One region of the Lysinibacillus sp. ACHW1.5 genome, then DNA from elsewhere that is predicted to be linked to it. Evidence: riboswitches for the same ligand, from Rfam matches in the RefSeq annotation. Region 1 holds a riboswitch; each other region holds the start of a gene.
What was found. Region 1 has a riboswitch for thiamine pyrophosphate ahead of thiC (phosphomethylpyrimidine synthase ThiC). Riboswitches for the same ligand answer to the same signal wherever they lie in the genome.
Positions count from the first base shown of each region.

Region 2: another riboswitch for thiamine pyrophosphate. It lies ahead of thiM (hydroxyethylthiazole kinase); the one in region 1 lies ahead of thiC (phosphomethylpyrimidine synthase ThiC).
Region 3: another riboswitch for thiamine pyrophosphate. It lies ahead of thiW (energy coupling factor transporter S component ThiW); the one in region 1 lies ahead of thiC (phosphomethylpyrimidine synthase ThiC).
Region 4: another riboswitch for thiamine pyrophosphate. It lies ahead of L6W14_RS11460 (ABC transporter substrate-binding protein); the one in region 1 lies ahead of thiC (phosphomethylpyrimidine synthase ThiC).

Region 1 is NZ_CP091777.1:235,731-237,937, reverse strand. Features, by position in the region: gene thiC (phosphomethylpyrimidine synthase ThiC) at 1-1,337, opposite strand, end outside; TPP riboswitch at 1,477-1,591, opposite strand; gene L6W14_RS01120 (AEC family transporter) at 1,652-2,207, opposite strand, start outside.
Region 2 is NZ_CP091777.1:3,377,375-3,379,581, forward strand. Features, by position in the region: gene mbcS (acyl-CoA synthetase MbcS) at 1-672, opposite strand, end outside; TPP riboswitch at 863-960, shown strand; gene thiM (hydroxyethylthiazole kinase) at 1,044-1,811, shown strand; gene thiD (bifunctional hydroxymethylpyrimidine kinase/phosphomethylpyrimidine kinase) at 1,799-2,207, shown strand, end outside.
Region 3 is NZ_CP091777.1:828,889-831,095, reverse strand. Features, by position in the region: gene L6W14_RS03800 (MFS transporter) at 1-456, shown strand, start outside; TPP riboswitch at 523-630, shown strand; gene thiW (energy coupling factor transporter S component ThiW) at 725-1,225, shown strand; gene L6W14_RS03790 (VWA domain-containing protein) at 1,413-2,207, opposite strand, start outside.
Region 4 is NZ_CP091777.1:2,320,030-2,322,236, forward strand. Features, by position in the region: gene L6W14_RS11460 (ABC transporter substrate-binding protein) at 1-863, opposite strand, end outside; TPP riboswitch at 1,016-1,126, opposite strand; gene parC (DNA topoisomerase IV subunit A) at 1,235-2,207, opposite strand, start outside.

The DNA.
Region 1 (2,207 bases):
CCAATCATGGCTGCCCCAATGGCTGATGTAATGTGGTCATAACCTGGAGCAATATCTGTTGTGAGTGGTCCTAATGTATAGAAGGGCGCTTCCTTACAAGCCTCTAATTGCTTGTCCATATTTTCTTTAATCAGATGCATTGGTACATGACCTGGTCCTTCAACCATCACCTGAACATCATGCTGCCAAGCAATTTGTGTTAGCTCACCTAGTGTTTCAAGCTCTGCAAATTGTGCCTCATCATTGGCATCTGCAATTGAGCCTGGGCGTAAACCATCACCTAAGGAAAAAGCAACATCATAGGCTTTCATAATTTCACAGATTTCCTCAAAGTGTGTATACAGGAAGTTCTCTTGATGATGATATAAACACCACTGAGCCATGATAGAGCCCCCTCGTGATACAATGCCTGTTACACGATTTGCTGTAAGCGGTACATAGCGTAAAAGGACACCTGCATGAATAGTGAAATAATCCACACCCTGCTCAGCTTGCTCGATGAGGGTATCACGATAAACCTCCCACGTTAAATCCTCTGCTACACCATTTACCTTTTCTAAAGCCTGATAAATTGGCACTGTTCCCACTGGTACTGCAGCATTTCGAATAATCCATTCTCTCGTTGTATGAATATGTTTACCAGTCGATAAATCCATAATATTATCTGCGCCCCATCGAGTTGCCCAGGTCATTTTCTCAACTTCTTCTGCAATGGAAGAAGATACAGCAGAATTCCCGATATTCGCATTGATCTTTACATGAAAATTACGCCCAATAATCATTGGCTCTGCCTCAGGGTGATTAATATTAGAAGGCATTATAGCACGCCCAGCTGCAATTTCTGAACGTACAAATTCAGGATCCATATTTTCACGAATCGCTACAAACTCCATTTCATGGGTTATAATTCCCTTTCGTGCATAGTGAAGCTGTGTCACATTTTTACCTTTTTTAGCACGCAAAGGCTTTCTCGCCAACTCAGGAAAGACATTTTCTTGAATACGCGGGTCATCAACATGACGAAAGCCATTATCCTCAGGTTTAATGGAGCGTCCCTCATATGCTTCTACATCCCCTCGCTCTTGAATCCATGCATTTCGTAAGGCAGGTAAACCTTTCGTAATATCTACTTGGTAGGCTGGATCTGTATAGGGCCCACTTGTATCATATACTCGAATAGGAGCATTTTCTTCATTTCCAAAGCTGCCTGTTGTCGGACTTAATGCAATTTCTCGCATAGGTACTAGAATATCTGGGCGTGATCCTTCCACATATACTTTTTTGCTTCCTTCAAAGCTAGACATAATGGTAATATTCTTTTCACTTATTGCTGACATGAGCTACTTCTCTCCCTTAAATATATTTTGATACAAGGACCGAATCTAGCTCACCCAACAATCCAAAAAATAAAGGCCGAATCCAAAATAATTATTTGGATCCGGCCACGAATGTAAAGGTCTATTGATTGCATACTCTGCAATAGCTTCTTAACTTTCCCACGCTGGTATGAGCCAGATCAGGTCCAAAGGGTCAAGAAACTTCGTAGCGTTTCCCTCTCAGCCTGACTCATCAGACTCCCCTAGTTAATACTATTTAGTTTGATGCTAGTGTAGCAGATAATACTAAGAGATGGAAGTTATTTTTTATCTTACTAGGTAAATAATATTTCCGCAAAATAGATCACAATGGTTACAGTTATACAGCTTACAATGGTTGAAAATAAAACAGCTTGCGCGGCTGTTGCTGATTCTACATCATATTCCAATGCTAGACTAGAACTATTACGAGATGTTGGAAAGGCACTAGCTATAAACAGTGATTGTGCGACGACTCCATCTAATCCCAATATATAAATAATGGCTAATGCAACAGAAGGTCCAATAATTAATCGCGTAAAACAGCTGATAAAGACGGTTTTATTAAACATTGATTTCATCTCTAGTTGTGATAATTGCGCGCCTAATGTAATTAAGGCCACAGCAATAAATCCATCTGCCACATGTTCTACTGGTATTTTGATAAACTGTGGAATACCAATATCAAAATAATTCATAGCTGCACCTATAATCAGCGCATGAATAATAGGCATTTTTAAAAAATCCTTAATGATTATCATACCTGACTTTGTAGAAGAAATTAAATTGTATAAACCATATGTATACGTAGTCATATTTTGAAAGATTACGAGCATGACCTGAATGGCTACC
Region 2 (2,207 bases), 1.4 Mb from region 1:
CCATCCTGGTGCTGCAGTCGCCCAAACAATATCATTTTCTTGTACCCCCAACCAATGTGGTGCTGTTGTTCGTAAATGAGCATAGCCCCAACTATGCGTATGCACTGCTGCTTTTGGATTTCCTGTTGTTCCGCTTGTATAGGCTAAAAATGCATGGTCTGTACTTTTTGTTGGGATAGGATTTATGTAGGTTGTAGGTTGATTATTCATTTTTTCAAGTATGTTCTGCCAAGGTTCATGTGCATTCCCTATGACAAATTGCAGTATGTCTTGTAAATTTCCAACTTTATCGAACTGTTCAATATAGGGTTCGAATGCAATAACTGCTTTAGCATTTGCATGATGAATTCGATACTCAATATCCTTTGTTCTTAACATCTCAGAACTTGGAATAATCGTTAAACCCGCTTTCAATGCAGCAATATACACTATATATGCTTCCACTGAACGTGGTACCATCACTAAAATGACATCACCTTTCTTTAAACCTTGCTTAGTGAATACATGTGCTGCTTGATTCGCTTTTTCCAATAAATGTGCATATGTAATACATTGGATGTCTTGGTTTTCCTCATAAATAATTAAAGCATTTTTGGTTGCATCCTGAGCATATTTTTCAATTTCCTCTACTATGTTATACCATTCTGGTGCAACTAAATCTTGTCTTTTCATGGCAATTGCCCCCTTTTGTTATGACACATTATAAGACTCTTTTTTCAGCATTTTCAATGGTTTGTGCTTAATTTCGGTAAAGTCATGACAACTATCATACTCTCCTATATGGCATCGGTCACATTTTATCTATAGGAAAACTTGCTATTGAATACAACTGAAAAGTATGGTACATTTTGGTCAACTAAAAGCAAGATTGCAGGGGGACTCGTAAGAGTTGAGAAGGTAAAACCTGACCCTTTGAACCTGTTAGTTAATACTGACGTAGGGAGCAATAAACATCGTTTTCAGATGAAAGGCTCTTTTCGTGCATTTTTACACAAAAAGAGCCTTTTTTGCATGCTTACGTCCATCCCTAAAGGAGGACTACAATGATTTTTCAAACAATTCGTCAACAGCAACCACTTATCCATTGTATTACCAATTATGTAGTGGCAAATTTTCAAGCAAATGGTTTATTAGCGATAGGTGCTTCACCAGTAATGGCCGATGACTGCCAAGAGGTAGAGGAGATGGTGGCCATTGCTCAAGCATTATTAATTAATATTGGAACACTTAATGATCGCACAAAAAGTGCCATGTTATTAGCAGGCGAAAAAGCCAATAAACTTGGTATTCCTGTTATTTTAGATCCTGTCGGAGTTGGAGCCACAACTTATCGTAAGGAAACCGTAAGATACTTACTGGAAAACATACAATTTGCGGTGATTCGCTGTAATCTCGGCGAGCTAGCAGCAATAGCTGGTGTAAATTGGCAACAAAAAGGTGTCGATAGTGGTCATGGCACTATCGCTATGGAATTAGAAGCCACATCATTGGCTCAACGCTATCAATGCATTGTTATTGTCACAGGAGAACACGATTTTATAACTGATGGCAAGCATAGCCAATGGATTGCTGGTGGTCATCCACAAATGACGGAAGTAACGGGTACAGGTTGTTTACTTAGCGCAATTTGTGGCGCAGCCTATAGTGTAAGCCATAATCCTTACCAACAATTAACAGAAACACTTACTTACTATAAAAAAGCAGGTGTACTGGCATCCGCATTTACTGCAGACATTGGTGATTTTCAAATAGCCTTACTCAATGCTATACATCGCTTATCAAAGGATGGTGCAGCTTCATGCATATTGTAACAACAATCGCTGGCTCAGATAGTGGTGGTGGCGCGGGTATACAGGCTGATTTAAAAACATTTCAGGAATTAGAAGTGTTTGGTACTTCTGTTATTACTGCTCTAACTGCTCAAAATACTTTGGGTGTAACAGGTGTTTGCCCGATTGACGTTTCCTTTATAAAAAAACAATTAGAAGCCTTAGTAGAAGATTTTCCAATCGCTGCGATTAAAACAGGAATGCTTTATTCCTCAGAAATTATCACAGCAATTGCACACAAGATCAGGGAGCTAAACATTCCACTGATTGTTGATCCAGTGATGATTGCAAAAGGTGGGGAAAGCCTATTACAGCCAGAAGCTATCGATGCCTTACGCTCAACTTTATTACCACTTGCTACGGTTGTTACGCCCAATA
Region 3 (2,207 bases), 590 kb from region 1:
ATAGCGATTATATTAGTTGTTGGTGGTGCTTTTGGAGTAGTAGTACAAATGTTTATTATTACACCACTGTTCAATCGTTATGGTGAAATGAAAGTAGTACTAGTAAATTTATTTATTGCATCCGTTGCTATTTTCTTAATATTATTTGTTTCTGGCTTTGCCCTTATTTTAGTTGTAGCAACAATTTTCTCTACAGCAACGACATTAATTCGTCCAGCTGTTAATACACTCATCTCAAAGCTTGCAGAGAAAGAGCAGGGATTTGCTGCGGGCTTGAATAATGCCTATATGAGCCTCGGAAATATGATTGGACCCGCTTTGGCAGGTTTATTATTTGACTGGAATATGAATAGCCCATATATTTTCGGTTCTATCATATTATTAGCCTGTTTCTTCCTTGCGCTCATCTGGACAGTGAAAAAAGCACCTCATTTAATGCATCCCGATACAAAATAGTCTGAAAAATCATTGACTATTTTTAGCAGTATGGTACATTATTGTTGATTCACAAAATTGAATGATTTTAACCACTAGGGGAGTCTTTAAAAGGCTGAGACGTATATGGTAATATACGGACCCTTTGAACCTGATCTAGTTCACACTAGCGGAGGGAAGTGGCGCTACTTGCTGTTGTCACTATATACACGCAAGGCCGCTTCCTATTGTTTAAAGGGGGTGGCCTTTTTATTTTTCCTCACGAACTTTACCAAAAGGAGTGAACTTTATGTCAATTCGTAAATTAACAGTCATGGCTTTATTAGTAGCCGTTGCTGTTGCAGGCTCTACTTTCGTATCCATCCCAACAGGCATCGCACGTGCTTACCCCGTTCAGCATGCGATTAATGTGATAGGAGCCATTATACTTGGGCCTGTACCAACTGTTATAGTTGCCTTTGTCACTGCCATCATTCGTATCCTTACTGGAACAGGCTCTCTACTAGCTATCCCTGGTAGTATCATCGGTGCGGTCTGTGCTGCTCTTGCCTATAAAAATAGCAATAAAATGTGGTTAGCTGGTATCGGAGAGGTTATCGGAACGGGCATTCTGGCTTCACTTATTGCCGTCCCTTATGCAAAATTATTCATGGGAACATCTGTAGCAGCATTCTTCTTCCTACCAGCCTTTTTAACATCAAGTACGATCGGTGCTATTTTAGGTGTAATGGTTGCGAGTAGCTTGCGTAAAACAGAGCTCGTAAAGAGATTTAATTCTTCTCTTTATTAAGAGGTATTGGATTATGAGCATTCATTGAGCTGCGGGCAGTCCAATTTGGAGCGCCTTTCTCCTCCTTATGAGCAAAGAGTCCACTTTGTAGATCATCTTCCCCTCTCTACAAAGGGGATAACTCTCTATTTCAAGCAACATAAAAAAAGCAGTGCAAAACTATTCGAGTTTGCACTGCTTCCTCTATTTAAGATCGTTTTTTCATGCCTTTTAACAACTGTGCTACATTTGTATCTTCTGCTTGTATAGTTTTTTCCTCAACCAGCGGCTCTTTTCTCTTCACATTCGTTAGGAAATTCCAACCAAAGCGTCTTATGGTAATATCAATAAAGAAAAGAAGCATACTTGCTAAGAGTAGCCATGTGGCAATATTTTGCCGATCTGCTCCTTTTGTCGTAAAGTCACGGAAAACATCTTGTGGTTCCTTTAAAACAGTGCCTCCTGTTCGTTTAGTTAACTCTTCTATCAGTTGGTTATTTACAGGGAGTAGTTCGTATTCAGCACTATAAGGAACACTTAGCCCTGCCTGATAAATGGCCTTCTTTTCATCTGCTACACGGAAGAAAATTAATCCAGGTTCAGCTTGTACTACAGCTCGAACTTGGGTTGCGGAAATGGTTTCAAGTTGTGTTTCTAGCTCCTCCCCTGCCTCATTTACCGCTACAATATCTAAAAATGCAGCTTCATTTGTAGGGTCTGTAATCATAAAGGAACCATCTGCTTCCAATCTTACATCATAGGCTACATCATTGTAGCTTGGTAGCATCTGAGAAATAAGTGTTTGCCAAAATGCTCCCCAATTCTGCCATCTTGCCCAATCTCCTGTCCATTTACCCGTTGAATCAGATGTAAAGGCAAATGTTTTACCAAGACCATATTGCCACTGCGCTAACACAGGATCTTCCTTCTCGCTTTCTGCTACAACAGTAGCCCCCTGTTTTGCCGTTGTCCCAATATATGCATTCATTTGTGGGACCCCATT
Region 4 (2,207 bases), 2.1 Mb from region 1:
TGCTTGGCATCATCCTGGTATTTATCAGCCAGCCATTCCTGACTTTTATGCACTAACGTTTTATCTAAATCAGGGGCCGCTTCGATTAAAATATCAGCCGCTTCACTTGGGTTTTTAATTGCGTATTCATAGCCCTTCGATGCGGCTGCCACAAAGGCTTTGACTACATCGGGGTTGTCCTGTATCATTTTTTCATTTGTAGCTAAAACCGGCGTATAATAATCCAATTGATCACTATAGTCTGTAAGATATAGCATATTAATCTTTTCCCCACGCAGCTCAGCCTCAATACCAGTCCATGCATAATAAATCCAAGCAAAATCTATATCTTTTTCCATCATTGTGAAGAAATCTAAATCCCCTGCATTGACGATATCTAGCTTATTAATATCTGCCTTTTCTTTTTGCATGAGTGATTGTAAAACGGCTTGCTCTAATGGCGCGCCCCAACCACCATAGGTTTTACCTTCAAAATCCTTTGGCGATGTAATGCCCTTCGAAGCAATAGAAGCAAAGCCAGATGTATTATGCTGTATAATTGCTGCGATGGAGACCAGCGGCACACCCTGTACTCGTGCCTGTGTTATGCCTTCCTGATAGCTCACGCCAAAATCCGCCTTTCCAGAAGCAACAAGCTGATCTGCGCCCGCCTCGCCAGGCATAATAATATCAACATCTAAGCCCTGTTCCTCAAAATAACCGAGTTTTTTTGCAGCATATAGTCCTGTATGATTTGTATTCGGCGTCCAATCCAGTACCACAGACACCTTTTTCAGCTTGTCAGCAGCCTGCTTGTCATCCTTGTCACTACAGCCTACTAATGTCAATAGTGCTGCCAATAAAATAAAAAACCATTTTTTCATGCGAAAGCCTCCCAGTTTGTAATATGAAAGTGTTCATGCATGAATGTTGTCACCAGAAGAAAGCGTATACAATGTTGGCAAGCTGTTGCTTGAAAACATAAAAAACGCCTAGGATTCCTCCCAGACGTATTGCAATCAATCTTCAAAACTTTGCTTTTTGATTAGATGTTCCCTACGCTGGTACGAGCCAAATCAGGTTCAAAGGGTCAGCGTCTACCGGACACAATCTCAGCTAGCAATTACTAGCCCCCCTACATTCTTTCGCTATGAACTTTTCGATGATTATTATACCCATAGTTTCACTTAAATGACAAGGTGCTATTTTTGAATAGAGCTTAAAGCCCAGCGCTCCTAAGAGGCTGGGCATGCTTTTAGCTTGGTTTCTGTTCTTTTTTGGCTGTTACAACATGAGAAATTGCTCCATCTGTTGCAATATCCACTTTAAATGAACCATTGGAATGTCGATCCGCACGAGACAATGCTTGTACGTCAATCATCTCTTGAACACCTTTTTCAGTTTCAATCACAACCTGCTCCTCGTCTGTTGCTTGAACAACTGCCACAATTCGGTGAGGGTTTGCTTTTAACTCTGTTAATACTTTTAGTCCACGTTTTGCACGACTTGCTACTTCAACTTCAGCAACATTCATTTTCTTCACGGCCCCACGCTGTGTCACAATCACTACATAGTTGGTAACATCAGGCTGTAACACATTGACTCCAACTAAGGCTTCTCCATCTTTTAGTGTGATCCCTTTCACACCGCCTGTTTTCACACCTGTAACTGGTAACTCCTCCATAGGGAAACGAATCGCATAGGCTGTATCCGTTGTGAGCATCAGCTCCACGTCATCTGTTACAAATGATGCATAGATCATCGCATCACCAGCCTTGACGTTCATCGTTTTAATTGGCTTTGAATAACGTGTTACCGCATAGTCTGCGAGTGGTGAGCGCTTAATTTGGCCATCTTTTGTGGCTGTGAAGACATACGTATTTGGCTGGTCAAAGGTTTCGAAGCCATAAACCGCAATAATGGATTCATCTTCCCCTGTTGGCACAATACTTGAAATATGCTGGCCGAGATCCTTCCAGCGTATATCAGGCAGCTCATGAACAGGCTGATAAATATAATTGCCTCGATTTGTGAACAGCAATAGATGGTGCTGTGTATTTAAGTTTGCTTCATACAATAAATAATCTGAATCCTTCATGGCAAAATCTTGCCCGTTTGAAGCGGCATGGGAACGTGTGGATGTACGTTTAATATAACCATCCTTCGTTACTGTTACGACAACCTCTTCACTTGGCACAAGGACATCCAATGTAATTTTAATTTCTTCA